Rhodohalobacter sp. SW132: one gene and its partner. The main gene of each other region encodes a partner of the protein of the gene in region 2 in a complex. Links are inferred from orthologs where the notes say so. Each region holds a gene or a part of one and is shown on either strand. Other genes may lie near its edges.

Region 1 (14,840 bases), on a different replicon or contig from region 2:
CTCTCGAGAGGGGAAAGGTGAAGCGGAAACCGCGAAGCCGGATGACGCAAACGAGGGGTGGGTTTGGTGACTTTGATCGTGGAACGTAGCCATTTCAGACTTCTTGCCCTCGCGAACACACCCCTGATTCCCGAAACTAACGCTATGCGTCGTTTCGTTAATCTGTCCCCTCTCGAGATGGGATTTAAGGACCCTCAAAAGAGGTTCAATTACATTGTAAATTCCAAGGAAAGGCAATGAAATCCCCTCCCCGAATAATCGGGTCCAAGTGTGGTTTGAGAGGGGAAAAGCCCATCAAAACGTGCGTAGCGTGATTTTGATGGTGAGGGGTGTGTTGAAGGGGGCAGGAGCAGTTGTGCGAATTTAGGTTTAGATCAGAGCTCCGTGGGACACACCCCTGAATGTTGAATACCGTCTGCGCGGGATTTCTAAATTCTGTCCCCTCTCGAGAGGGGAAAAGGATGTGAAAACGGTGTATCACCGATTTTCACACCGAGGGGTGTGTACTACACCCCAGCCTTATGCAAATCCCGCATCTCATCCAGGCGGATATTTCCTTCGTAGTACGCCCGACCCACGACTACACCATGGAGGTTGTGGTTTTGAAGTTCAATTAAATCCTGGAGGTTTGAAACGCCTCCTGATGCGATCCAGTTGAGATCCGGAAATCGTTTTTGCAGATCGCTGTACATTTCTACATTTGGACCGCTCAGCATGCCATCGCGGGCGATATCGGTGCTAAGTACGGTTTTCAAACCGGCTTCAATCAGCGGGTTCAGAAACTCCGCAATCGGGCGGTCGGAGGTTTCCAGCCAGCCGCCATACGCCATTTTTCCATCTTTCAGATCCAGGCCGAGAATCATTTCGTCCGGATTGGCTTCAACGGCGCTCCGAAAGGCATCCGGACTTTTTACCGCCATCGAGCTGCAGATTACACCGCTGAGCCCGGCATTCAGAAGCAGATCGATATCCTCTCGCGAACGAACCCCGCCGCCGGTTTGAACCGACAGTTCCACGTTGTCAATCATCTGCCGAATAATTGGCAGGTTCTCAAAGTTTCCGCTCTTGGCTCCATTCAGATCAACCACATGAATATGTTCAAAACCGGCCGCTTTGAACTTTTCCGCCTCGCGGACAGGATTATGATTGTAAACTGTTTTTTTTGCATAATCGCCCTTTTGCAGGCGAACCACCTGTCCGTCGAGCAGGTCGATTGCGGGGATGATGTTCATGGCTTGTTAAGAAATTTGTTATTGAAAACTATTCGGTTGTGAAGATAGGAAATTGGGGCGGGAGTGGAACAAAAGAAATGATATTTCTACGCTCAATAAGATCACGATCCGTTACTCTTCACCATATCCAAAAAATTCTGAAGCAGTAACGATCCCACAGACCCAGATTTTTCGGGGTGAAACTGAACGCCCATAAAATTGTCTTTGGCAACTACGGCGGCAAAATCGTTGATGTATTTACAGGTTGCAAGAGCGTGGTCGTTTGATGGAGCGTAATAGCCGTGCACATAGTAAAGGAATTGTTGATTGCCAATCCCATTGATTAAAGGGTGCTCCTTTTGAGGTGCAAATTGATTCCACCCCATGTGAGGTACTTTTGCTTTTGAAGAGTCGAATTTTTTCAGGCGGCCGGGAATCAAACCGAGTGTTTCGCTGTCGCCCTCCTCAGAGGATTCATAGAGCAGCTGCATTCCCAGGCAGATTCCGAGTACCGGCTTATCTGTATTTTTTAGCCATACATCCAGATCACGGGAGCGGAGGTCGTCCATTGCGGCCCCGGCATGACCCACCCCGGGAAAGATAATTCCATCGGCCTTTGAGAGCTCATCCGGCTCGTCAGAAATAAAATGGTCGGCCCCCAGCCGTTTCAGTGCATTTGAAACTGATGTGAGATTGCCCGCCTGGTATTTGATGATTCCGATCATTGACTGTCTTTAATTGGGGTGGAAAAGTGAAAAGTCAAAACGGACGAGAATCCTTTCGCCAGCTGGTGGAGTACTCCCCTCGAGCCACACTTGGTGCAGATAGTTCGGCGGGGAGAATTTTCACTTTTGATTTTATACTTTTCACTTAAATGGTTCCTTTAGTGGTTGGTAATATGCCGCGAATCCGTTCATTTCGGCTGATGGCAAATCGTAATGCCTTTGCAAAGCCTTTAAAGATCGATTCGATAATATGATGTTCGTTTTTACCGGTTGCCTCAACATGCAGGGTTGCTTTTACGTTCATGGCCAGTGTATAATAAAAGTGCTCTAACATTTCGGTTGGAAAATCGCCGACGTACTCTCTTTTGAGATCCACATCCCATCGCAGAAACGGGCGGTCGGAGAGGTCAATCGCCACGGTGGCCTGCGCTTCATCCATCGGCAGAACAAACCCGTAGCGCTGAATTCCCGCTTTGTTTTCAGAGATCGCTTCCCGAATGGCCTGGCCAAGTGCAATAGCAGTATCTTCGATGGTGTGATGTTCATCCACGTCCAGGTCGCCGTTGCAGGTAAGTTCCAGGTCGATTAACCCGTGACGCGCAATCTGATCGAGCATGTGATCAAAAAAGTTCAAACCGGTGCTGATGTCGCTTTTACCCGTTCCGTCCAGGTTGATAGAGATCGAAATTTGCGTCTCTTTCGTATCCCGACTGATTTCCGCCTTCCGGCTGGGGAACAGGATGGATCGGGTGATCTCTGTCCAGGAATCGGCGGTTTCCACAGGCTTACCATCCGACTCAAAAATATATTGATCCACATTTTTAATAGTGCCGTCCGCGTCAGCTTCTCCGAACCCTGAATTAGTGATCGATTCATTTTCAATCAGTTTTTGCTGATGATCTGAAAGTGATCCGGCATCAAAACCGAGCTGATATTCCGCCTCCATCAAATACTTCATGCCAAAAAGAGCACCTTCCGGCAGCAAGCTTTCACTTTCGGATTTCAATGCGGTAGGGTGGATATAGATTTTCATGGTTTCTTTGTTTGATTTGGTAGTAAGAGATCTCCCCTCCCCGGGTAACTACACCCCCGAGTCAAAGCTCGGGACAAGCCGGGGCCAGAAAAAACACTGGAAGGGGAGATTTTCACTTTTCACTTTTCACTTTTCATTTCTCACTTTTCCCCTCACCCCACAACATCTTTCAGTGCCCTCAAAAACTTTACGTTCTCATCCGGCATACCGATGGTGACCCTCAGGCAATCTTCGCACAGCGGTTCATGACCGCGATAGCGCACAATCACGCCAAGTTTAGCTAAATTTTGATACACTTCTTTCGCCTTTCGGATTTTAAAAAGCAGAAAATTGGCGTTTGAGGGATACACTTTTTCAACCGCATCCGCCAGATTCAGCTGCTCAGCCACGTACTGCCGCTCTTCGCGGATTTTTTTGATGTTGAATTTTAGCAGTTCCAGGTTATCAAATGCTTTCAGGGCAGTATCGGCTGTATGCTTATTGATGTTGTACGGGGCTTTTACCCGCATCATATAGCTGATGATCTCCGGATTGGCAATCGCCACGCCCAGACGAATACCTGCCAAGCCAAAAGCCTTGGAAAAGGTCTGCAGCACCACCAGGTTGGGATACTGCTGCACCATTCCGGCCATCGACTCCTGCCTGCTGAAATCGATATACGCCTCATCCACCACCACAATTCCCGGAAAGGTCGTGCAAAGCTTCAGCAGATCGGTCCGCTTCATATCATTTGCGGTGGGATTGTTTGGCGAGCAGAGAAACAGGAGCTTCGTCGTTTCATCGACAGTCTCCTTGATCAAATCAGGCTGAAGCTGAAATTTCTCAGTCAGCATCACCTCTTTGATATTCACATTGTTGATGCTGGCCGACACCTTATACATCCCGTACGTGGGCGGCGTGGTTATGATAGAATCCCTTCCCGGCTCACAAAAAATCCGCATCAGCAGATCGATCGGCTCATCGCTGCCAACACCCAGGAAAAGATTTTCAACCTCCACACTTCGGTACTCCGCAATTACCTTCCGAAGCCGATCCTGCGTGGGGTCGGGATATCGATGCAAATCCAGCGTATTTCGCACAGATGCACCGTAACTATTTTCGTTGGCATCCAGAAGCACGCCTTCATCAAAGTCATCCCGCGCACTTCGGTAGGGCGTCAGATTACGGATATTTTCGCGGACAAGGGTTTCGATGTTTGTTGTAGGCATTGAACAAATTTTATGTTTGGATTCAAATGTCCCCCTTAGAAGGGGGCAGAAACCGACGCAGGAGGTTTCGGGGGATGATTACGGAACGTTGATCTTGTTTATGGGTAATTTGTGAATCTGTACCCCGCGAACCCACCCCTGATCAATCGCTGAACGCTCTTGATCTGTCCCCTCCCGAGAGGGGAAAACCTTTTCACCTTTCACTTTTCACTTTTGCCAGCCTCAAACTCACCGCATTTTTATGAGCGTCCAGCCCTTCAAGACCCGCAAGAGTCTCCACGGTGGGACCGAGATTTTTCAATCCTTCTTTGGTGATTGTCTGCATGGTAATAAATTTCTGGAAACTGTGGAGCGATACGCCGCTGTACATCCGGGCGTAGCCGTATGTGGGCAGCGTGTGATTGGTGCCGGAGGCGTAATCGCCCATGCTTTCGGGGGTCCACTGACCGATAAAAACCGACCCGGCATTGGATACGTCTTCTGCCAGCTCTTCTGCATCATTCGTATTGATAATCAGGTGCTCCGGCGCGTATTGGTTTGAGAACTCCATCGCCTGCTCTGTGGATTCCACCACAATCGTAAAGCTTTTTTCAAGCGCATCGGCAGCAAACTCTTTTCGGGGGAGGTCATTCAGCTGCTTTTGTACCTGTGAATTAATTTCATCAAGGTTGGCCTGAACGGTAACAACTAAAACAACCTGGCTATCGGACCCGTGTTCGGCTTGCGAAAGCAGATCGGCGGCGATGAACTCGGGATCAGCAGTTTCATCGGCAATAACAAGCACTTCCGACGGACCCGCGGGCATATCAATGGAGACCATCGCCTCGCTGTTTTGCAAGATCATTTTGGCGGCGGTAACGTACTGGTTACCCGGACCAAAAATCTTATCCACCTTGGGTATCGATTCGGTGCCATAGGCCATCCCGGCAACTGCCTGCGCACCGCCTGCTTTCACTACGGCCGCTGCCCCGATTTTTTTCGCCACGTACAGAATCGACTCCGGAATGTTTCCATCTTTATCCGGAGGCGTAGCCACTACGATCGTCTTGCAGCCTGCAACGTAAGCGGGAATGCCGAGCATCATAGCGGTGGAGGGGAGGGGCGCGGTTCCGCCAGGAATGTAGAGACCAACGCGCTCAATCGGCCTGGCCACACGGCTGCATACAACGCCATCGGTCGTCTCCACATCAAGATTCATCGAAAACTGTTCCCGGTGAAACCGGTAGATATTCTGCATGGCCCGGTCGAGAGCTTCCTCTATTTTGGGATCCAGGTTCACCTCCATTTCTGAGGGATCCACCGTCATGGGCTCTGGCCGCACGCCGTCAAATTTCTCGGTAAACGTTAAAATCGCTTCATCCCCGCCCGACTCCACCGCATCAAGGATTGGCTGCACCGTACCAAAAACAGACGCAAAATCCATTTTTGGACGTTTGGTCAGTTCCGTGATTTGGGAAGGGGTGAGGGAGTTGTATTTATAGGTTTTCATTATTTAATCGTATTGAGGTTTCGCAAGTCCCCTCTTGAGAGGGGGAAGGTGTAGCGGAAACGGCAAAGCCGGATGACGCAAACGAGGGGTGTGCTACATGGCTGGATTTCTGCTCATATTCAACACACCCCTGATCAATCGCTGGACGCTCTTGATCTGTCCCCTCTTGAGAGGGGATTAATCATCTATAATCTCACATCTCCTAAACAATCATACTTTCAATCGGCAGCATCACAATTCCGGTGGCGCCGGCGGCTTTGAGTTCTTCCATCAGGTCCCAGAATGCGGTGATGGTAATGACCGTGTGAATGGCCACCATTCCGTTGTCGGCCAGGGGCATCACGGTTGGGCTCCTCAGTGATGGAATGATCTTCTTAATTTTCTCCACAGATTCCTGCGGGGCGTTCATCATGATATAGCGGCTTTTCTCGGCCCGCTGGTATCCTTCAATCCGCTGCAGAAATTTGTCGATCAGTGCCTGTTTGCCATCGGAAAGCGGCTTATTGGTTTTTACAAGCTGCGTTTCGGAATCAAAAATCTTATCAATCTCTACGAGACCGTTCGCTTTCAGTGTGCCGCCGGTCGAGACCAGGTCGGTGATTGCATCGGCTATCTCCAGGCGCGGGGCGATCTCCACGGAACCGGATAGCGTTACGATCTTTACATTAATCCCTTTCTCTTCAAAAAAGTTGCGGGTGAGTACGGGATAGCTGGTGGCAATTTTTTTGCCTTCAAAATCTTCTGCTTTTTTGATATCCCCATTTTTGGGTACGGCAACCGACAGCCGGCAGACACCGTATTCGAGGCCTTTCAGGATGGTGACATCCGCCTGGTCTTCAGCCACGACATTCGCGCCCACAAAACCGAGATCGCAAACACCGTCCTGCACATATTCCGGAATATCATCATCCCGGATTAAAAGAAGTTCTACATCAAAATTCAGACACCTGACGAGCAGGCTTCGCTTGTAGTCGTCAAATTTCAGACCGATGCCTTCAAGCAGTTTTAACGTTTTATCCGTAAGTCGGCCGCTTTTCTGAACGGCTATACGCAGTGACGTGGTAGAATCAAGGGTTCTCATAAGAAAATAAAATCAGGTTGTTTGTAGAAAAAGAGTGTGATAACCGGGCAGAAGGGACGAAAGGAGATGATTCAGTGTACAAGATGCCCATGGCTGCCGGTTTGCAGACGATGATGATGGAGAGAAATATGGAAGTCAGTTTTAATCACGCGCCAAAGTTAGGGATTTACAGAGTGTAAAGCCAACGCAGGAGAGGGGGAAATTCATTCCGGGGAGTTCGTATAAAAAAGATCCGTACCATAGGCATCCCGCTGGGGCAATGTCTTTTTGAGACATTGCGAATCTTACGTGCAGGTATTGTAGAGTTACACAGGAAACCGTTCGAATCATTCCGTAAAAAGTGATAGCTTTAGGGTAAACATCTAAAACAAAAACAGGCCAATGAAAACCGTAGCTCAGCTCACTTATATTCCGCTCTATTCCGATCACCCCAAAGAACAGGTTCAGGATCTTATTGAATTCGTTGCACAGCACGATGTTGAGGTGGATGTAAATTATCTCTCCACCAGCATCAAAGGAGAAACTGAAGTTGTTTTTGAACTAATTCGTGAAGTGTATGATACGATGGCGCTCGAAGGCGAAACCTTCCGGTTCCATGTAGAACTGCTCAGCCCCACGAAAGAGTGAAATGCGGAAAATGGGGTATATAGGTTATCGGTTAGCTGAAAACAGTTTTTCCCGAATAACCTGTAGCAAATAACTCTTAACCGACCCAGGTACGAAAAGAGTGCAATCCCCGTTCTGAATCCGTATATTGAAGGCTACTTTGAATTCAGCCCACCCGACGACGTTTTATGAAACAAATTCGAAATTTTTGCATCATTGCTCACATCGATCACGGCAAATCTACGCTGGCGGACCGTCTGCTTGAACGGACCGGCACTATCAGCGAGCGGGAGATGCAGGAGCAGGTTCTGGATGATATGGACCTGGAACGGGAACGCGGCATTACGATCAAAAGCCACGCCATCCGGATGATCTACACGCGGCCAAATAAAGAGGAGGTTATCTTCAACCTCATCGATACGCCCGGCCATGTAGATTTTGCGTATGAAGTATCCCGGGCACTAAAAGCGTGCGAGGGTGCCATTCTGGTAGTGGATGCCGCGCAGGGGATTGAGGCGCAAACAATTTCGAATCTCTACCAGGCGATTGATCAGAATTTGGAAATTATTCCTGTACTCAACAAGATCGACCTTCCCGGCGCTGATGTGGAAGATGTGGGGCAGCAGATTGTGGATATGATCGGCTGCGATATGGAAGATATTCTGCACGTTTCCGGCAAGACCGGGGATGGCGTTGAAGCTCTTCTCGAAGCGATCGTTGAACGGGTTCCGGCACCAAGCCAGGAAGTGGAAAAGCCGCTGAAAGCTCTGATTTTTGATTCAATTTTTAACACCTATCGCGGTTCAATTGCCTATGTTCGCGTGATGCAGGGCACGCTCAAAAAAGGGGACGGTATCCTGTTTATGGCGTCCGACAAAGAGTATGATGCTGAAGAAGTTGGGTATCTCGAACTCAAAAAAAGAGCGTGCGACGAGCTCAAAGCCGGAGAAGTAGGATATGTAATCGGTAGCGTGAAATCACTGCAGGATGCCAGGGTAGGGGATACCATAACCCATCAGAAAAAAGGAGCAGATGCACCTATTCCGGGATACAAGGAGTCAAAACCGATGGTGTTTAGCGGGATTTTTCCCACGCAGTCCGAAGATTTTGAAGATCTGCGCTCGGCCCTGGAGAAGCTGCAGCTGAATGATGCGTCGCTTTCCTATCAACCCGAAACTTCCAAGGCACTTGGTTTTGGATTTCGTGCCGGATTTCTTGGTTTGCTCCACATGGAGATTGTACAGGAGCGGCTCGATCGCGAATTTAATATTGATATTATCACCACTGTGCCCAACGTGAAGTATGAGGTGGAGACAGATTATAAAGGCGAGAAAAAACGGGTTCAGGTGGATAACCCGAGCGAAATGCCCGATGCCGGAAAAGTGGAGGCGGTTTGGGAACCGTATATTAAAGCGAGTATTATTACCCCGGCTGATTATATAGGTCCGGTGATGGCGCTCTGCCAGAACCGGCGCGGTGTTTATGTAAACCAGCTGTTTATGCAGGGAAACCGGGTGGATATCACCTATGAACTGCCAATGGCCGAAGTGGTATTTGATTTTTACGATAAGCTGAAAAGTGGCACGCGCGGTTATGCATCTCTCGATTATGAATTTATTGAATACCGAAAGGGCGATCTGGTACGTTTAGATATCCTGCTCAACGGCGAACCTGTGGATGCGCTCTCCAGCATCACCCACAGGGACAGCGCTTATGAGCAGGGCCGTAAGGTTTGTGCCAAGCTTAAGGAACTTATTCCCCAGCAGCAGTACGAAGTAGCAGTGCAGGCCGCGATCGGCTCAAGGGTTATTGCCCGCGATACGATCCGTGCTCTCCGGAAAGATGTTACCGCAAAATGTTATGGTGGTGATATCAGCCGGAAACGTAAACTGATTGAAAAACAGAAAGAAGGAAAAAAAAGAATGAAACAGGTCGGTTCCGTGGAGATCCCGCAGGAAGCATTTCTGGCCGTTTTATCAATGGACGAAGATTAAAATACCATATCATATGATGCAGCGAAGCCTATTTCTACTCCTATTTGTATGCGTATTCACTTTTCAGGCATACGCCCAATTCGAAGATCCCGATATCCAAAAGGTTACTAAAGCCGATAGGACCGCGTTTCAGCAGCAGTTCTCGGATATCAACTGGACCGGACAGGGGCTTTATAATCCCACAACGATCGATCGCATCCCCACGATCGAACTGCGTTCACGGCTGCAGGCTGTTTTTGGTGATCCCACCCAAAGTATTGGTGATCTGATCAATGAACGTGATTATCGTCCGGGCAAGGCCGTTCAGTTTGAATACTGGTTTATCATTGATGATGAAATTCCGATGATGGTTCTGGATCTTGATGGTCCGTTCGAGAATGGCCTGGTGTACGTGGGTGCCAGCCGGTATATCGACCTCATGCCGCAGATTAAACGTACCTTCACACGAAAGTTAATGAATGAAGGAAGTGATATGGCATCTTTCAGCGATTATTTTTACTCTCCTGAGCGGGATCAATGGTTTCTTGTGCGGTATCATGATGGGGAGTTCGAAAGAGAAGCGATCGACAGGCCCGGTTCATTTAATTAAATAAAGCACCCAATTACGTTGAGCAAAAAATCCGGTAAAGCAAAAAAAAGATATTTCTGGCAGAGTGATCCCAAAAAAAGCAGGGAGGAAGAGTCGAAAGCAAAGCACTGGGCGCGCGAGTGGTTGGATGCCTTGGTTTGGGCTGCAATTGCAGCAATTATCCTCCGCACATTCTTTTTTGGAGCCTATCGGATTCCAACCCCGTCTATGGAAAAAACATTGCTCACGGGTGATTTTCTGATTGTAACAAAACTGGCCTACGGCCCGCGTTCACCCATGACGGTTTCCGTTCCGTTCACAGATATTTATGTGCCCGGTGTACGTCTTCCGTGGTTCAGGCTCCCAGGCTATACGGATATCGACCGAAATGACATCGTGGTCTTTAACTATCCGATCGATGTGGGCCCGGTTTCAATGAAAACCAACTACATTAAACGTGCAGTAGGCATGCCGGGTGACAGGCTCGAGATCGATGATAAAGTGCTCTTCGTAAATGGTGAAGAGAGCGAGATTATGGCTCCGATGATGCAGAACTACCGTGTTGAGGTTAGAGAAAGAATTCGGCTGAGCCCCTCAAAAGTTCGTGATGCCGGTGCCCGGATTGTTCAGAGTGGAAATGGTGTGCATATCATCAATATGACCGATGAAACTGCACAGGAGGTGGAAAACTGGGGTGAAGTAAACAGTGTTGAACCTTTTGTGCTGCCTGATGATTTTGATGAATTCAGCCGCCGCCCTTTTCATTTTTCGCGTGGTTTTATGAATCACGATAACTTGTCTGAATTCCAGGTGCCGTATGAAGGCCAGCAGGTGGAGTTATCCCAAGATAACTGGCATCTCTACCGTGATATTATTGAACGGTACGAGAGAAATTCAGTGCAGCGGGATGAAGACCGATTTGTTATTAACGGGGAAGAAACAAACAGCTATACCATCCAGCAGGATTACTATTTTATGATGGGTGATAACCGCGATGATAGTGAAGACAGCCGCTATTGGGGATTTGTACCCGATGATCACGTGATCGGAAAAGCCAGCATCATCTACTTCTCATGGGACGGCGAGCGATGGTTCCCACGGTTTGACCGGGTTTTTAATATGATACATTAGGCAGAGATCAGGTAAACAGATTACGACAGGTTTCGGGCATCTCCGGGCAGATATTGTGAACATTGCCCACCGTGTCATTTTTCTTTTTAGGTGAACCTTTGATGGCACATATATAGGACGCTGATTATGATTCTGTTAAATCGTCTCAATCGCCCATAACTATTTGATCGATATGGAGTTTATTTTGGTGTGTCCCCCCTCGAGAGGCTGTGAGGAAATTGTTTTCCAAAGAAAATGCACATAAAATAAATTGAAATTTCTGCCATTCTCACAGCTCCCAGGCTTTCTGACCCACCCCCGTCCCCTCCCTATCGCGCCCTAACGGGACTTGATAGGGAGGGGAGCTTCAATACAAGCTTTCATACCTTAAAAAATAAATAATGCCAACGAATGAGATGGTTAATTCGCACAGCCTCTCGAAGGGGGCAATGGGGGATGACCTGCTGAGTTTCACAACAAGAAATAGACACTTCCGAACAGAGAAAGTCATCCCAGCCGAGGTATCGCCTTATCCAAAAAGCCTCAACCTGCTCTCCTCCCAAACGCTTCCGGGATCGTGGAATTAAACCACACATGATTAATTCAACCGGTAATGAATCGAAAAGAAACTGCCGGATGAATAGAGTTTTACATTACTCCAGCCTACTTCCCTGATCGGAGCCTTAATAAACGGTTCAGCCCGAAGGCTCCAATTTGGGTGAATGTCGAACTCATATCCTATCGAAAAGTTCGCATTGCTCATCCAGTGACGCGTTCCTGTTCTATCACTCCACTGTTGAATACTCTGGGAATATTCATCACTATATCTGAATTGATACTCTTCACTTATCATAATGTAGGAAGAGATTCCGGCTGACAGATAAAATCTTGAGCGCCCGATATCGATAAAATCATATTTCAGATTTATCGGGATATCGATTAAAAAACATTGTCCTGTCATCTGTTCGGGGCCAACGCCATCAGCCCAATAGACCGGGGGATTGTAGCTTTGGCGATCTGTGGAGTATCGAGCCAACGTATGGATTGCACCGGTGGTTAGTGACAGGTTTGATAGGAGATTATACTCAAACATGATTCCAAGTTTGTAACCAGGATCATGCCATTGATTGAAAGATCCCACACTGCTGAGGTCAGGACCGGCTACCACGCCGAAGGAGAATCGTGAGCGCTCTGTATCATATCGGGCCGCCCGGCTGTCTGCTATGAGATCGCCGGGATCGGTTTTGTAATCAAGGCTTGGATGCGCGGGTTGTTTTTTAAACTCATGGATGGACAATGACCTATTTGGAGTGAACATTTCTGCAGGAAGCTCAGTGTAGGCTATATCTGGCATATCATTCAAATATTCACGCCCGGTCCATGTGCGAGGATCCGGTTCTTCGGTGAGATGCTGTTCCCGGCCTGGATCCGTTTGGCTATCCTTGTCGGTAGTATGTTTGGATATATCTTCGGCAACAAATTCATCCCGTTGGTCCGGTATGCTCTGATCTTCATCTTCAAAATTCGGAAGGATCTGCTGTTGCGGGAATTGTGGTATCGGTTGTGATCGTTCACTGTCGAGCTGATCGCTGATTTGATTCAGCCGGGTGTGGTTTTCGTATGTGAAATAACCCAGCAGAGAAATAATCAAAATAGCCGCTGCGGCTACCATCCGGGTTCTGTTTTTGGATGCAATTTTAGCATCCAGAAGATCCAGCCGTTTCTCCAGCTTATGCCAGTCATTTTCATTATAGGATATATCATATTCGGCAGACTTCTTTTTGAAGTACCGCTCAAAAGGGTCGTTTTGATCGTTTCTATCCATTTTGCTTCCTGTTATACGATAAATTCTTTTTCACAATCTCCTGCAGGTTTTTCTTCGCCTTTGAGAGATTCGATTTGGATGTCCCCTCAGCAATATCAAGCATATTCGCAATCTCGCGGTGTGAAAACCCCTCAATTACATAGAGGTTAAAAACCGTTCTGTAGGCCGGCGATAATTGCTGCACCATTTCAATAATTTCCTGATAGGAGAGGCTGCAGGTGATGGCTTCTTTTTGTCCAATACTATTTTCATGCAGCTCAAAACTGTCATGAACCGCTCCTTTTTTGTACTTGTGATAGTGATTAATAGCTGTGTTAATAATAATTCTGCGCAGCCATGGTTTGAATGGGCGACTCTGATCGTAGGATTTTATATTTTCGAAAACCTTCATAAAAGCGTCGTTTAATATTTCCACTCCCTGCTCCCTTGAGTCAGCATAGCGTAATGTGATGCTCATACCATACGCATAGAACTTCTCGTAAAGCTCTTTTTGGCTTTCTCTGCGCCTTTTACGGCATCCTTTTATGATTTTTGCAAGCAATGGTATATCTGTTTACCAGCAGTCGATTTTTGGTTATTCCTTAATAAACGCATCTTCATACTAAACTCTACAGGAAAAAAACGATTGGGGTTGCCTTGAATCAGAGTTGAACTCATCCTAATTAACTTCCTAAACCGAAGATCCTGTGAATATTGAACCCAAAACGAAAATCTCCCTCCCAAAAACGATCCCGGTTAAATGCCATGATATATTGTTCGTTGTGCCATTGGGAACTGGCAAGGAATATCTGAAATATATGTCCCCCGGTATAGATGTTTAGTGCGATGGCTGCTGCATTATGTGTGCCCGGATTTCGATCACCCAGTATCGGCAGGTATTCACCGCTGATCGCGAAACGGTCATTCAGTTCATAGTTGAACAGAAGTCCGAGACCCAGCAACCTATTTAAATTTGCTCCGCTCGGACTATTGAAATAAGCTGCCATTGGTGTGATTTGAAGGCTTAAAGCCTCCATTTTTCTTGCAATCTTCAGAGATGTGAAATAGCTGAGCCGGTCAGAAAATTCCAGTCCAATTCCTGATGTGGTGTTAATTCCGGTTGAAATTTTAACTGCCAGATCAACAGGTGTGCTTCCGGTTTCGGTTTGACGAAGTAGGTTGATTTTACTATTTATATCTACAACTTTGTTAAAGGTCATCCTGCCCATCCCGACAGAAAATCTGTCGGTGATCCCATATTCAAGCCCGATGCGAGTATTTGCTCCATCATCCATGCCAAAAAACCGATCAATACCACCATTTATGAGGCCAAATGTGTGGATCACCGATGTATTCAAATTTTTAGACGGAACATTATCAACAGTACTTATTCCGATGTTGACCGGTGCCCAGAAGATATCTTCAACAGGCTGATCTGTATCAACCCGTTCTCGCTGTAGTTGTGCCTCTGCCGTGTAGCTGAAAGAGGTGCCGAGTATCAAAAACAAAAGATAAAATGTGAATCGGGTGAGTGACCGTATCATGGCGGTATGGGTTAGTTCGCGTTGCTGAAAAACTCATCTCTGTTATAAGACTGAAGAGTGGCTTCAATCAGAACCTGCTGTTCATCCGTTACCCTGTAGAAAAGAATGCCGGGCGGTTCAATGTCATAATCATCAAGTTGCAGGATCCACTCCGCCTTTAGCTGGACCGCACCACTCTGTAGCTGCATTTTACCTTCAATAGAAACTTCCCGGGTAACGCCATGGATGGTAAATTCACCGCTCACGACAACATTTTGCAGTTCAGTTGAATCTTCATCGAATGGTGAATGGATAGCCCCTGTAAATTCAGCGAAGGGATACTCATCAACGTTCAGAGTGCGATACATATCCCTGTCGCGACGGCTGATCCCAGTTTTGATCGTATTAAGGTCGAGGTAAAAATCAACTATGTTCTCCTGCAGATCAATGAATCCGGTTAGGTGTTCTGAGCTTCCCGTGAATGTGTG
Region 2 (14,785 bases):
TCATTTCTGGAAGTTCGAAACCGGTTCCCGATTCAAAATAGATTTCTGTTCCCGGTTCAATAGTAAGTTCCGCCGTAATATCAATTTCATCGGTTACAAAATAAGTCACCTCGGAATGGAGAGTTCGATCATCAGTAATATTTGATGAAATTTCCTCTTCGGCAGTTACCTCAATAACTTCTGCAGCGCCATCGCTCACGCCATTCGCAGTTACCACGAGATCAACATTGTAGTCTCCTGCCGCATCTGCAGTAAAACCTGTAACTTCTCCCGATTCAGAATCAAGTTCGGCTTCACTGCCCGCTGGGGTATTAAGTGTCCATGAAAATTCCGCTTCCCCATCGGTAATCTCACTTTCCCCGGCATCAAGTGTCACTTCATCACCCATAACAGGGCTTTCAGGTGTGATAGTGAAACTGGCTTCCACCTCCGGGTCGGGGTCCGGATCCAGGTCAGGGCCAGTCGGGTCATCATCGTCACAGGATACAAGTAACAGCCCGAATGCGATAATAAATATTGTGAATAGTCCTGAATTACTTAGCCATAATCGACTGTTGTCGATCTTTTTTGCGCCTATAAAATCTGATTGATATGACATGATATATAGTTTTCTTTAATTTTCTTTTTAATTAACTATTTCCCTGAAAGGCGGTGCGGATCCCCCGCAGATGCATCATCAATATCTTCCCCCGAAATATTGATGTATGATCACTTAGTGTAGATCTGTTTGCTTTAGTTGTGAATCGAAAAGGTTTAGATCTATCCGGCATAGCGGATTTGAATGGCGGCAGATTCGATGAGATATATTCCGGGTACAGATTTGATTGGAATAACCACTCCTTGTGTCGTACCCCATTCATTGTGTTATAATCTGAGTTCCTAAAGCGTATCTTAAAAAAGAAACTATTGTAACCGATTTCAAACAGCTGTTCTCGATTTCAGGTTATGATTTTATAATACAATACGCCCCATCTGCTCTACAGACTCACACTTCCGATAGTCATGATTCGCACCCCAAAACCTGCAAGTGTCACGCTTTTAGGCTGAACGGGAATTCCGCTGTCAGCCAGGTGTTCAATATGAATTCCAAATCGGATATCTCCCGCCTGCTGCGATCTCCCCAGTTCAACTCTGAACTTCCCCAAGTAGTAGATATCTTCCTCGAAAATCGTGGCCATACTATATCCATCCAGGTAAAGATTAGCCGTGCGGCCCACCTGAATTTTCCACGCGGAGTTGAGTTTAATTGAAGATTGAAGCTGATCCCACCTGGGTTTTAACTGCTCAAACGCTTCGGGGACGCGATCTTCCCAAGCGATCGTATAGTGATCATACTGAACGGAAAACCGGGCATCGTTTTTTTTGTACAAGGTAAATGGAAATATCACCCTGGCCAGTGCGCTTCCAAAAACCTGTGTTCTCTCCTGACCGGTATCCAGGTTATCGATGTCGTGTTTGCAGCGGTGATAGTATCCGGCCTGCAGCGTAAAAGAATCGAATGATCTTGTAAGAAGGAGTCCTTCTTCCCAGAAAATAGCTCGCGGACTAAAATTGATATCATTAGAATCATCCGCAATAAATTCAATTTGAGAAGTTATTGCCAGGCTTGTTCGGTTTCCCCTGCGATAAATCTCTGCATAGGCGCCCAGCTCCTGGTACCACAGATGATCCGAATCACGTGATAAAACCTGGCTTCCAAATGCTCCCCATCCTCCAAATTGTGTCAGCCAGCTGGTTTGATCGGCTTCCAGTTCAACAGCAGGATTTTCCAGCGGATTCAGCATCTTATCCCGCTCAATCAGCCGCTGTGCATCCGCTTGTGAAACCGGCACAGAGATGAGTAGTATCAGACTAAGTGTCCATCCTGAAAACGGCTTTTTCACAACAATACCTGTCTCTTTTTGGATGTTTTTTTAGGGCCACTTCCATTTTACTGCGGTACAAACAATGGAATATCAAATATGAATTTCCAATCGCTGAATGTCAAACTGTTCCGGAATTAGCCGATTTTTGATGTTGATGCAACGTTGATGTTGATACGCTAATCGAGTGTCTGTCATCATAACCCGATCCAGTACGCTTTCTCCTCCCCCGCCTCAAGAAGTCCGTGACCGGCCACATAAAAAAGGCGTGGAGCGCCATCCCTATAGTGATCTTCACCAAGTTTATAGAGCTGATCGGCTGACATATCAAACGCATAGTAAGTTACGTGCTGATCGTACTCTTCGGCACTGGGAGGCCTTGACGTTCTGTCGACACCGCGAAGATTTGTCCTGTTTGTGATTTGTATTACCAGAAATTGATCATCAACAGAAGTAACCGACTGGATGATACTTCTGGGCATATCATTTCTGAAATAGCTGATCTGATCGTCAACGATTAAATTATAATATCCCTGAATGAAGTCCGGAATGCGGTATTTTTCTTCCAGTTCTGCATCAGAATTGTAGATGTAGAGGTAGGGAAGCCATTGGGAAATCAAAATAGTACGTCCCGATTCGGGATGATATCTCACAAAACCTTCTGCACTCATCCGCTCCGGAATCATGGGATTTTGGTGACTGTACACCGGGCTGAACATCCCCGTTTTTTCACCTTCTTCCGTAAATTGATGGAGTGTAAACTGCCGTATCTCCTCATCCATACCCGGTGAATCATCAAAACCGAAAGGGGGCAGCCCCAGAACCGTAAATCCGCTGTTGGTCCGGGTGATGGAATAGTTATTCACACCAGTATCAATTGTATTTTCAAATTCACAGAGTCCTGTGGTGCAATCGAACAATGAAACACGGAATCCCTGCATGGCAATGTACATTTTTTGATCGAATAGCTGCATCTCTCGTGTAAACAAGATATCGCCCGGCCCTCTGCCCTCTTCAGCCAGCTCCGTTATCTGGCCATCCGGCAGATCATACTGAACCAGCCGGTTATTCAACTTCTCCATAATAATAAGTGTTTCCCTGTCCAGCGATTCAACATTCAGCCAGCCCATGCTGTTGTATAAAAGCGAGAGTTCATTTCTCTCCGGGTTTTGATCCCCGTTCAGAATATCATGAAGCAGTTCGATCTGTTTGGGCAGATTCATAACAGAGGTGATCGTTTCATTGATATCCAGCTTTTCCGACCGAACATCTGCATGCGGAACACGATTCGATTGCGGATGGGCTTCATGTCCCTCATCCACCTCAATGGCTTCCCCCATGGATCGCGGCTCATTTGGATCAGGCTGAGACGTACATGATATCAGCAGTATTATAAATGGAATAAAAAAAGCTGCTCTTTTCATGGCAGTGAAGATTTGATTAAAATCTACTACCTAAATAACATTTATAATTCTGACTTTCAACTCAAATAATATCGCCATCACTCCACCGCGTCGACATCCACATTGATCCGCACCGTGCTCGCTCCTTTCGGCTTCATTTTATCATACCGATTGAATATTCCATTCAGGATGTGCTCAATCTGTTTCGCGTTGAAGTTGCGGCTCATTTTTATATTGGCTTCCCAGCGGTACAGACCGTTCATCCATTCAATCACCGAGGGCGATGGCCCCGAAACCGGTTCATCACCAATAACCATCCGGATCGCATCGCAAAACTTCTCGGCAATCAGCTGTACTCTGCTCCATGATGAACTTTTAAACTGGAAAACCACCATTCGTGAAAATGGCGGGAACATCAGCATTTCCCGGCTGGCAAGTTCCTGGCGCGAAAACGCTTTAAAATCATGGGTTTTGGCACACTTAATGGCTGGATGTTCCGGCTTCCAGGTCTGCACGTACACCACGCCCGGTTTTTCTGCCCGACCGGCACGGCCGGCAACCTGACTCAGAAGCTGATACATCCGCTCCCCCGACCGAAATGAAGGAAAAGCGAGCTCCGTATCAGCATTTATTACCCCCACGATAGTCACGTTGGGGAAATCGAGGCCTTTGGCTACAATTTGAGTCCCAATCAGGATATCCGCTTCACCATTCAAAAAAGTCTGATAAATTTTTTGATGCCCGTGTTTCCCTGAAGTCGTATCGCGATCCATCCTGAGCAGCCTGGCATCAGGAAACAGTTCAGCAATCTCCTCCTCCACCTGTTGTGTGCCGCTTCCTTTGGTTTTCAGGTTATCCGATCCGCACAGTTCGCACTGCGTATCCGCCCGCCGGGAATAGCCGCTGTAGTGGCACAGAAGGATATTCTTTTTTTTGTGATAGGTGAGGCTTGTGGAGCTTTCCGGGCTTTGCGGGATATGTCCGCAATCTTCGCACTGCATGTACGAGGCGTACCCGCGCCGGTTAAACAGTAAAATCGCCTGTTCTTTACGATCCAGACTTTTTTCAATCTCCTGGTGAAGCTCCACAGTAAGCGGCCCGCGCATCGCTGATTTGTACTCGATCATGTTCAAAATCCGCACTTCCGGCATCGTACCGGTTGGACGCAGCGGCAGATGGAGAAGTTCGTGTTTCTCCTCTTTCACAGCTTTTACCGACACCATTCCCGGTGTGGCCGATCCCAGAACAACTGCTGCATTTTCCATGTGAGCACGCATCACCGCCACGTCCCGCGCATTGTATCGCGGAGCCGGATCGTACTGCTTGTAGGATGTATCGTGCTCCTCATCCACCACAATCAACCCTACATTTTGCACCGGGGCAAACACTGCCGATCGCGGACCGATTGCAATTCGTTTTTCACCCGATTTCAGGCTTTTCCACGCTTCGAACCGTTCGCGCTCACTCATGCGGCTGTGCAGCACGGCAATCTGGTCGCCAAAAATCTGGAAAAATCGTTGGACGGTCTGCGGAGTAAGCGCAATTTCCGGCACCAGTACCAGTCCGCCGCGCCCTTGCTCCAGAGCATGTTTCAGGGCATGAATATAGACCTCCGTCTTCCCAGAACCGGTAACCCCAAAGAGCAAAAAACTTTTAAACTCTCTGCTGTCCAGAACATTACGAATCTGCTCGTACGCATTCTGCTGTTGATCCGACAGCGTTTTTATCAATTCGGGTTGATGAACGCCTTTCTCCACCTCGTCCCCTTTTACCGGAAGATCCACCGATTCGATCCATCCCTCCTTTTCGATTCGTTTCAAAGTGTAGGCCGTAAACAGGTTGTGATCGAGCAGTTCCCGGTGCGGCAGCGGCAGATCCATCTCAAGCAACTCCAGGTACGCCAGCACCCATTTGTTGCCGCGATCCTCATCCGATAGATTCTCTTTGATCTCTTCGGCATCAAAAGATTCAGAAAGCTGCCAGTGTTTCACTTTTTTATAATCAACCCGCTGCCGCGGCTCCTCCCAAAGAGTTACCCATCCACGCTTGATCGCCTTTTTGAGACGTTTCTTGTCAGTACCGTCCCGCCATCGTTTTTCCGCTTCATTCAGGGTATAAGTCTGGTTTTCAAGCTCTTTTAACAGCTCAAGATCGTCTGCATCGGGATCGCTCTTGTAGCCCTTTTTCACCTTCAGCACTTTTTCGCTCGAAAAATTGAGTCCGACCGGCAGTGCCGCCTGGATCGCTTCTCCCCAGCTGCAGTAATAAAACCGGTGAATCCACTGCGTGAGCTGCAGCATTTTTTTATCCATCACCGGATGCTGATCCAGAATCCGCTCTACGGGACGGGTTTTGAAATCAGGACGATTCTCATGCACCTGAACCACCATGCCAATGGCATACTCTTTCCGGAGCGGCACCCACACTCGCATTCCGGGACGAATGGCGGGATCGCGGGTTTCGTAGGTGAACAGTTGTCGGGCTGCAGTGGGAAACGCAATATCAGCATATAAAATCGGCATGACCGAAACTATGGAATCTCAAGAGAAAAGTCAGAAGTGAAAAGTGAAAAGGTGCAGGGTACAGGGTGCAAGGTTCATGGCGCACGATATTAGGTGCCTAATTTATGATTTGAGATTTAAGTTTCAGAAAGTTGACAATCGTCAACGTTCTGCACCCTGTACCTTGCGCCCTGAGCCCTGTACCCTGAAAATCATTCCAACCCCGGATTCTTCACCCTGCCCATAAACAGATTCGTTCCGCTTTCTCTTTCATGAATAATGAATACAAAGGGCCGGTTGAAGGTGATCTGTGGAGGCATAGAAGTAACACCCACGCCCACACTTGTCACTGCCGCTGCTTCGGTTCCCTCTTCATCAACAGTTATAAACGTTTTGTGTTTCACATTGTCGATATAGAGATTCTGAGGAGCGGTATCTGCAATACCCTGAAAATTTGCGTTTGATTGGGAAAACGCAATTTCCATTCCCATCGCTTTGAGGATCTCGTTGTATTCTATTTCGTATTCCATCTCAAATTTGGGTAATCTCACGGTTGACTCGCGGTTACTGACATGCAGATTCGATCGCCATTCCGCCAGATTATCAGCATTCACCTGTTCCTGAACAAACTGATCAATGGGCATATCTTCATCAGCCGGCATCATCACGGTCATCGTAAACAGACTGTCCCCGTATGGAAGCTCAACCAACTGTACTTCTCCGGATTGAAAAATGGCAAACCGTCCTTTTTGACTCATCATATCCACCTCAGTCGTTTCGCCTGATTCGAGGTAAAAATCAGCCGGACGGGTATCCTCAGCATCAAATTGTTGCAGCCAGTCCCCTTTAAAGTAAAGTGCATTAATCAGATACATAACGACGTGAGACGGAATCTCGTCAATTATTTCCGGGATTAACCCTTCGGTGTTTTCATTAACCCAGCTGTTCATTTTTTCAACTGTGGCCGGATCACTGAAATCGAGTCCTTCAATCTGTGCGCCAAAATGGGTTTCCACACGATCCCTAAAATCTTCTTTCACCTGCAGGTTTTCACGGTGCCAGACAGAATTTGCAATCTGCAGGGTAACCCTGGGATCCACGGTAACCAGTAATTCGATCAGAGAACCGAACGCTTCGTTAATCTCCTCCAGATCCATGTCTGAAAGATGTAGTGTTTCTCTCATAGCGTCATAGGTTTCTCCTTCAGCTCCGTTTAGTGTCATTGCCAGGGCCATTGAAATACTCAGAGGAGAGATCATGATGTTATCTTCATCATCATAAGCCAGGGTTTCTCTGAAAACCCGGTAGCTGAAGAGGTTGTCTGCCTGAATAAGTTTCTGTTCTGATTGTGTCAGATCTCTCGGAAGTTCACCATTGATACCCGGACTATCAGGACCTGTAACGTCACTATCGCAGGAGAGAAAGAATAGCAAACCCGCCAGGGCAATCAGGGAATAAAAAAATCGTAACATAAACTTGAATTTTTTTCTTGGTTTTATCGGTGCAACATTGCAGACGAACACATCATTTTACTCATCATACACGCGAAATTTTTCTATACCTATTCAATAACGTATGAAAATTCTGATGCTTGTTGAACCAAAAACGATGGCAGCCAAAAAATCCATAAAAACTAAATGAGCCGCGCTGTATCACGCGGCTCATCAATCGATTGATATATATTTCGAACTTTACTCTTCCCGGACGCAATCATCCTTTTTCTCTGACTCCAACTTACATGGATCAACAGCTGATGCGCCGCGTTCAGGACAGGTTATTTGCTTTTCCATAAGTACCTCCACATTTATTCATCATGAGTAAGTTTGTAAAGCATGATTGTATCCCTTTTGTTTCTGTTTATGTGCGATTTAAAACTGATCTAAATAGGTTCTGGTGATTTCTATATGCCTATATAATACGATGCAGTAAAACTATAAGATGTTAAGAGTCCATATTTCACTATTACTATTTACAGGAATTGTTATCTTCACGGTCTTAATTATGCTCACAAAACGAATCATACCCTGCCTCGATATTAAGAACGGCCGCACCGTGAAAGGGGTGAACTTTGTCGGCCTGCGGGATGCCGGCGACCCGGTGGAACTCGCACAGCGATACACCACGGAGGGAGCTGATGAACTGGTTTTTCTGGATATTACAGCTACGAAGGAAAAAAGAAAGACATTAGTAGCATTAGTGACCGATATAGCCTATCACATCAATATTCCGTTTACAGTCGGCGGCGGCATCAAAACGGTGGAAGAAATTGAAGAAATCTTAAAAGCCGGTGCTGACAAAGTATCGCTCAACAGTGCTATTGTCCGCGATCCCGACCTGATCCGTCGCGCTTCCGATGCATTCGGTTCCCAGGCTGTTGTTGCTGCTGTGGATGCTAAACGGGTAAATAACCACTGGGAAGTTTTTGTGAAAGGCGGCTCTGAAGCGACCGGGCTCGATGCCCTGGAATGGATTCAAAAAACCGAGCAGCTCGGCGCCGGCGAAATATTGCTAACCAGCATGGACCGTGACGGAACGAAATCGGGTTTTGACCTTGATCTTCTTAAAGAAGTCAACAGCCGCATCACCATTCCGGTCATTGCCAGCGGAGGAGCGGGCACCATACAGCACTGCTGTGACGCCGTTAAAATCGGGAATGCAGATGCAGTACTTGCAGCGAGTATCTTTCATTTTAAAGAAATTGAAATTGCTGACCTTAAAGCTGCTATGGCTGCGGAAGGCATTGACGTACGAATTTTTAAAGAATTAACGGATTAAATCCACAATGGCTACAAAGGAAGAAATTGAGTTTATATACGATCTGGAACGACTGCTGATCACCCGAAAGGCAGACAAACCGAAAGGATCCTACTCCAGTAAACTGTTCAAAAAGGGAATTGATAAAATTGCCCAGAAACTGGGCGAAGAAGCGATTGAAACCATCATCGCATCTAAAAATAAAAAAGACTCAGAGGTCATTAACGAATCGGCCGATTTGATCTATCACCTGCTGGTACTGCTTGTAGAACGCGATATTCCGCTCGACAGCGTGATCCAGGAAATGATGCTCAGAAGTAAAAAATAAGCGGGATATTCCATGTTTCGGATCGGAATAAATTGCTGGCCGGCATTCAATCAAGTTCATTAACTGAAAATTCAGATGGTTCAAATCCACAATCAGTCATTCACTTTTATTTTTGCTCTGATTGTAATAACCATCCTGATCACCCGGTTCACAGAACATATAACCGGATTTCCAGCCTCTGTAAGTGAAAACACCTGGATTGTACTCCTGGCAGATTTCAGCTTCTTTTTGCTTATCTTTTTGATAACAGCCGTCGCGATGGACCGCCTGAAAATCTTCCAAAAAAGTGAGTGACTTTTGCCAAACTCTCCTCCTTCCGATTCCGACCACAGGCGCACACTTGAGCGGCTTGATCGGTTCAGTTACTGGACCGACAGTAACATCCGTGTTCCGCTAACAAATTTCAGGTTTGGACTAAGCCCGCTGATTGGCCTGATACCCGGAATTGGTGATTTTGCAGGACTTCTCCTCTCCCTTTATGTACTCCATGAAGCCCGAAAAATTGGTGCTGACCGAAAAGTTCAGCGTAAGATTATCCAAAATATGCTCATCGAATTTTTTGGCGGACTCATCCCGGTTTTGGGTGATGCATTTGATGCGGTATATAAGGCAAATACAAAGAACACGGCACTTCTCCGAAATTACATCTATAAAGAAATTGGAGAGGAACCACCCTGGAAATTCCCGTGGTTCACGTTTATTTGGGTAAGCCTGTTGATTCTTATACTACTTGCTGCGATCTATTATTTCATGTAAATATACTGCTTAAAACTGACTAAACACCGTCCTTTTCAAACCGAATTTCGAACGTTGTACCGTGCTCACCGGAGTCGATGGTCAGCTCTGCTTTTAGTTGCTTGATCAGCGTGTTCACCAGGATCAGGCCGAGAGAATCACTTTTCCCATTACTGTAGTTTTCCGGCAGCCCTTTTCCGTTGTCTGATATTTTCAGGATGAGTTCATTATTTTTGCGACATAACCCAACATGGATTTCCCCATTATTTGTTTCGCAAAATGCATGTTTATACGCGTTGCTCACCAGCTCGTTGATGATCAGTCCGCAAGGAATTCCCTGATCGAGCGAAAGATGCAGATTGTCAACCACATCCACGTTACAATCGATATTCTGATGACGAACCTCCATAGACCGTATGATCACATCTACAAGTTCCGGGATATATACACCCGCCTCAATTTTTGACAGGCTTTCGTTCTGATAAAGTTTTTCGTGAATCAGCGCGATGGATGTTACCCTGAGTTTACTATCCTCAAAAACCGCGAGCGTTTTTTCATCCTCCAGGTAATTCGTTTGCAGGTCGAGCATGCTGTAGATTACAGCCAGGTTGTTTTTCACCCTGTGATGCACCTCTTTGATGAGTACCTCCTTTTCCTCGAGCGCCTCCCGAATGGATCGTGTCTGTTCATCCACAAGCCGGTTTAGTTTATCTCTTTCCAGATAATTAACTCGAATCCTGATAAATCCAGTTATCAAAAGAGCGAAACTGATCAGAATTAAACTCCAGAACCAATAGGAATACCAAAACGGCTTGGCGATCGCAAAATCGAAACTCCGAAAATCATCGCTCCATTCACTTCCTCCGTTTTTTGCCTGTACAATGTATGAGTAATTGCCCGGCCTTAAATTAGTATAGGTAGAGCTCTGGTTTTGTGTTGTTCGGTTCCAATCATCATCAAACCCTTCCAGCCGATATCTGAACTCAGTCTTTTCCGGGTAGAGATACTCAAGCGCCGTAAACATAAACCTGAGTGTATTGCTGCCATGCGGAAATACTACGTCGGAGTCTGGGTTTTGCTGAATAGAGCCAGGTTCAAACCGATATTCATCAGACATTTTAATGCTGTTTCCATTTAGAAGAATATCATCAAACACCACTTTGGGTGGCCCGTTGTCATGAAGTTCGATATCAGGATCTACCCTTAAAATACCATTCATCGTCCCAAACCACGCTGTACCTGCAGAGTCGCTCAGTACGGTTTTATGCATGGTTTCAACACCGATCCCGTGTGTTGATAATCGGTGATGCTCAATATGCATCTCATCGGTCTGACGGTACCGGGCCACATCAAAATGGTGAATTCCGCCATTTGTTCCCTGCCAGAGGCGATCGTTATTATCAAACCAGAGAAAAAGGGTTTCGGGAAGCCTCATTCCATCCGCCTTACCAAAGTTTCGAACAAATGGTTCTGAATCTGCGCCTGCCGGCCTGTAGTGGGTTACGCCGGCACTTGTCCCAATCCAGAAGTCCCCATAGCTGTCTTGTGTGATGTAATTCACATTATAGTGCCCCAGCCCATCCTCAATACCAACAGATGTGAACTTCTCCCCATCAAACCAGCCGGCACCGCTGCTTGTGGATACCCAAATATCTCCCTCCCGGCTTTCAAATATGTGATAGATAACAATTCCCGGCAGGCCATCATCCCTGCCAAAATGCTCTAATTGGCCATCCATCAGCCTGTATAAACCTGCATCTGTTCCGATCCAGAGTATTCCTTCGCTATCCACCTTAAGATCAAATGCCCAGCCCGAAAGCCCCAAATATTCTGAGTAATTCTCAAAGTTTTGGCCATCATACCGAAAGATTGTACTGTGATCCGTTAAAAAGAGCATCGAGCCATCCGGCATTTTTACGATGTCCCAGATGTACTGGTCATTTGAGAGTTCTTGCGGAATTGAAAGTGTAGTGAACGTACTACCACTATAGGTCTGAATTCCTGCAGATGTACCAATCCATGTTAGATTCTCATCACGGTAGAGGCTCAGAATTTCGTTGTTCATCAGGCCATTTGCGGTAGTATAAAACCGAAATTTCTCTCCCCGGAAGATACTAATACCCCGCTCATCTGTTGCAATCCACACATTGTGTTCAGAGTCTTCATACAGCCGGTAGATATAGTTACTCACCAGGCCCTCGGCACGCGTAATGTGAGTGAATTCGCCCTCTTCATACCAATAAATACCGCTATTTTCCATCCCAACCCAGACTTTGCCGTCAGAAGCCCGGATCAGATCATATACGTACGCAAGCTCCCTGCCGTTAATCTCTGTGATCGTTCGAATATCCTCTCCATTGAAAATAGTGATGCCGCGATTTGTGGCCATCCACTTCTCCCCATCAACATCTGCTATCCGGAAAATCTTCTCTCCGCTGATTCCAGAATCCGCATCATAATTGGTGATGGAACCGTTCTGCAGCAGTGACAATCCATGATGCGTAGCGATCCAGATGGTGCCATCCTCATCCCAATAAACATCCCATACTGTATTATGGATCAGGCCGTCTTCTTCTGTAATTTGTTCGATGTTCTCCCCGTCATACAAAAAAATACCATGATCTACCGTTGTGAACCAGAGTGTCCTGTCCGGGGCTTCGAAAATAGAGAGGACATGTACCGAGTCAAGTTCGTGATCCTCAAACGGGTGAACGAACCGATGACCTTCTAACCTTGATACCCCGCCATCATACGTTGAAACCCACAAATTACCGGACGAATCTTCGAACAGCTTGGAGATCATATCATTCTTCAGACCGTCTGATTCGTCAAAGACCGTGTAGTTCTGACCATCGTATTTTGCCACGCCGGATGCAGCTGTCCCGATCCATATATATCCATCGGATCGCTGAATGATATCCGATATCTGACCGTGGGGCAAACCCTCACTTACCGTCAGCGACCTGAAATCAAACGCCTGCGCAAACGCATTGCCCGCCATGCTGTTTACTATCACGGCAGCCAAAATTCCGGCAATAATTTTCAGTTTGTTGTGAGGCATGTCCAACTATCTGTTCATATAACCTATTCTACACATGCAAAAAGGGTAGCGGGATACTAATATCTCCACAATCTGATACATCCAGCATAAAATAGTCCGTCAACTAAATAATTTTAGTAACGTTTCCACTATACACCGGCACTCCAAATCTCCAGATGTATACTTATTTATGATGATCATGCAGTACCTTAACTGCACAATTTTTCCTATGCATTCGGTTTATCTATAGTTATCGGTTTTCAACCCGGATAGTTAAAGACCTTTTACAAATACTTTGACCACACTGAAATACCGAAAAGATTGCGGCACAGAGAGGTGCAGTATAGCCGGGGGTATAGTTTAAATGCCTGCAGATCTGAATTATGGATATAATTTATCGAGAAAAGATTTCAATCTTCCCGTTTTTCTTCGATCTCCTGATCCAGCAGAACGGGGTTTTCTGTCATCTCATCTACTGGTTCTCTCACCAGGAACCAGGCAACAGAGGAGAATGCCACGGTGAGTGAACAAACAACCAGGAGCACATTCTTGTTTTCCACAACGCTCACAATATCCCCGATCGCGAAACTGGATACCAGCTGGGGAAGTACCACAGAAAGATTGAAAAGTCCCATATAGAGACCCATCTGGTTTTGAGCGATCTTTTGCGACATAATTGCAAACGGCAGACTGATAATCGACGCCCAGCCGATTCCAACGATCATCATGAGGATATAGAGCGTGTAGGGAGAATCGCCCATAAAAATGATGGATGCGTAACCGACCGCCATGATTCCGAGTGCCGTGGCGTGTGTTTTCACCCGGCCGAATTTGTTGGCAAGCGGTTCAAGAGCCAGAACGGGGATGATTGCCGCTATCAGGTTAAGCGAGAAAAAGCTCCAGTTTACGACTGTGCCCACCTCTTCGTTGGAAAGGTCCGGCATCTGGAAATCCACAAATGCAAAGAAGTAGATAAACATGCTCTGCACTCCTATCCAGCTAAAGGAGTGCGCAGCCAGAACTTTCTGAAATCCGATCTTCCCCGCTTCCTCTTTTGATTTTCCAGCTTCAGATTTGAGAAGAGCCTCGCCAATCAGGTAGATGGTGACAATCAATGCAAAAATCTCAAAATAGTAATTCGGGACTTCAAACCCGCTCAGACGTTTGATAATGGCATAAATTCCATACATCAAAAATCCCCAGAGCGGACGAATCCCTTTCAGAATTTCGGTAAGTGAGGCATCGTTTACGCTGCCGGGAATGGCTGAGTCAGCAGCTTCTTTGGCGATCTCTTTTTCATCTTCACCATACCGGCCCAGGTATTTCGGTTCTTTGATGAAAAGAGGCGGAATCACCGAAAAGAGAAATACCAGAATCACACCAAAATAGATCAGCGGAATGTTGCCGAACACCGCCCCGATGAAGTAGGAAAGCACTCCGAATGTACCGGAGACGGTCTGCATCCAGGTATACCCTTTTGTGCGTTCCCGTCCCTCCGGCGTCACATCTGCGACGATAGACCGTGTAGGATTAAAGGATACGTTGATAGAGAGGTCCAGCACCATGGAGATCAGAATCGCGATTCCAAGGATCGCTTCCAGACCGAGCGCAGCCTGTATCACCCCGATATTTGGGAGAGCCAGCAGCATGAGTGAAGCGAGCGTGCCGCCGATCACGATAAAAATCCGGCGGCGGCCGTTCCAGACCCACACGTTGTCGCTGATGATTCCAATAATAACCTGACCAAGAATTCCGGCAATTGGTCCCGTAGCCCAAACCAGTCCGATATCGGTAATTTCGAGACCGTACTGGTAGGTCAGGAGCCAGCTCAGCGCCGCAATCTGAACTGAAAGGGCAAACCCCATGGCAGTAGAAGGAAGAGCAAGGAGGGCGTAAAATGAATTGGAAAGACGTTTCTGGATATCAAGCATTCGGGCGGTGCCAACTTATCGTTCGTTTAAATATCAGTCAACGATACTAAAAGGAGAGCGAAAATGATAGTGAGTTAGTTTTTAGTTTTGAGTGGTTAGTGTTTAATGGTCAGGCAACTAAAAACTAATCACTAAAAACTAACCCCTGAAATCTCAATCCGGTACTTCACCACTTCATTCAATCCCTCTTCATTTTCTTCCATCGAGTATAGATAACCGTTTTTCACAGTC

What was found.
Region 1: the proteins of hisF (region 2) and hisH are in contact, whole or in part, in a crystal structure (PDB 6RU0), measured with the Thermotoga maritima proteins. The link is inferred for Rhodohalobacter sp. SW132 from one-to-one orthologs. Residues at the interface, in WP_004080486.1 of Thermotoga maritima: Met1, Leu2, Ala3, Arg5, Ser40, Glu41, Asp45, Glu46, Ala70, Glu71, Ile73, Asp74, Ile75, Pro76, Phe77, Asp98, Lys99, Ser122, Gln123, Glu161, Thr195, Leu196, Asn247, Arg249, Glu251; in WP_004080484.1 of Thermotoga maritima: Asn15, Arg18, Arg22, Arg117, Leu118, Pro119, His120, Met121, Gly122, Trp123, Asn124, Asn134, Gly135, Tyr136, Tyr138, Val140, Tyr158, Glu180, Lys181, Ser182, Ser183, Lys184, Ile185.

What each region holds. Positions count from the first base shown.
Region 1 is NZ_QUOK01000007.1:80,376-95,215, forward strand. Bases 136-3,010 are described here. They hold hisH (imidazole glycerol phosphate synthase subunit HisH), read right to left. Parts: upstream 1,937-3,010; coding sequence 1,334-1,936; downstream 136-1,333. Other genes in these bases: hisA (1-(5-phosphoribosyl)-5-[(5-phosphoribosylamino)methylideneamino]imidazole-4-carboxamide isomerase), read right to left, coding at 507-1,232; hisB (imidazoleglycerol-phosphate dehydratase HisB), read right to left, coding at 2,082-2,969. Also shown: hisC (histidinol-phosphate transaminase), read right to left, coding at 3,122-4,177; hisD (histidinol dehydrogenase), read right to left, coding at 4,371-5,666; hisG (ATP phosphoribosyltransferase), read right to left, coding at 5,869-6,747; DYD21_RS21105 (hypothetical protein), read left to right, coding at 6,765-6,926; DYD21_RS13700 (thiamine-binding protein), read left to right, coding at 7,129-7,374; lepA (translation elongation factor 4), read left to right, coding at 7,542-9,347; DYD21_RS13710 (hypothetical protein), read left to right, coding at 9,361-9,936; lepB (signal peptidase I), read left to right, coding at 9,955-11,046; DYD21_RS21110 (hypothetical protein), read left to right, coding at 11,427-11,612; DYD21_RS13720 (hypothetical protein), read right to left, coding at 11,624-12,850; DYD21_RS13725 (RNA polymerase sigma factor), read right to left, coding at 12,843-13,391; DYD21_RS13730 (DUF5777 family beta-barrel protein), read right to left, coding at 13,513-14,373; DYD21_RS13735 (YceI family protein), read right to left, coding at 14,385-14,840. UniProt on the Escherichia coli protein: IGPS catalyzes the conversion of PRFAR and glutamine to IGP, AICAR and glutamate. The HisH subunit catalyzes the hydrolysis of glutamine to glutamate and ammonia as part of the synthesis of IGP and AICAR.
Region 2 is NZ_QUOK01000005.1:340,217-355,001, forward strand. Bases 6,835-9,654 are described here. They hold hisF (imidazole glycerol phosphate synthase subunit HisF), read left to right. Parts: upstream 6,835-7,767; coding sequence 7,768-8,541; downstream 8,542-9,654. Other genes in these bases: DYD21_RS12060 (serpin family protein), read right to left, coding at 6,835-7,238; hisE (phosphoribosyl-ATP diphosphatase), read left to right, coding at 8,549-8,848; DYD21_RS12075 (hypothetical protein), read left to right, coding at 8,924-9,142; DYD21_RS12080 (DUF4112 domain-containing protein), read left to right, coding at 9,146-9,604; DYD21_RS12085 (two-component regulator propeller domain-containing protein), read right to left, coding at 9,624-9,654. Outside these bases: DYD21_RS12040 (right-handed parallel beta-helix repeat-containing protein), read right to left, coding at 1-598; DYD21_RS12045 (hypothetical protein), read right to left, coding at 978-1,883; DYD21_RS12050 (YncE family protein), read right to left, coding at 2,060-3,286; priA (primosomal protein N'), read right to left, coding at 3,364-5,787; more of DYD21_RS12060, read right to left, coding at 5,979-6,834; more of DYD21_RS12085, read right to left, coding at 9,655-12,644; DYD21_RS12090 (MFS transporter), read right to left, coding at 13,034-14,554; DYD21_RS12095 (6-bladed beta-propeller), read right to left, coding at 14,686-14,785.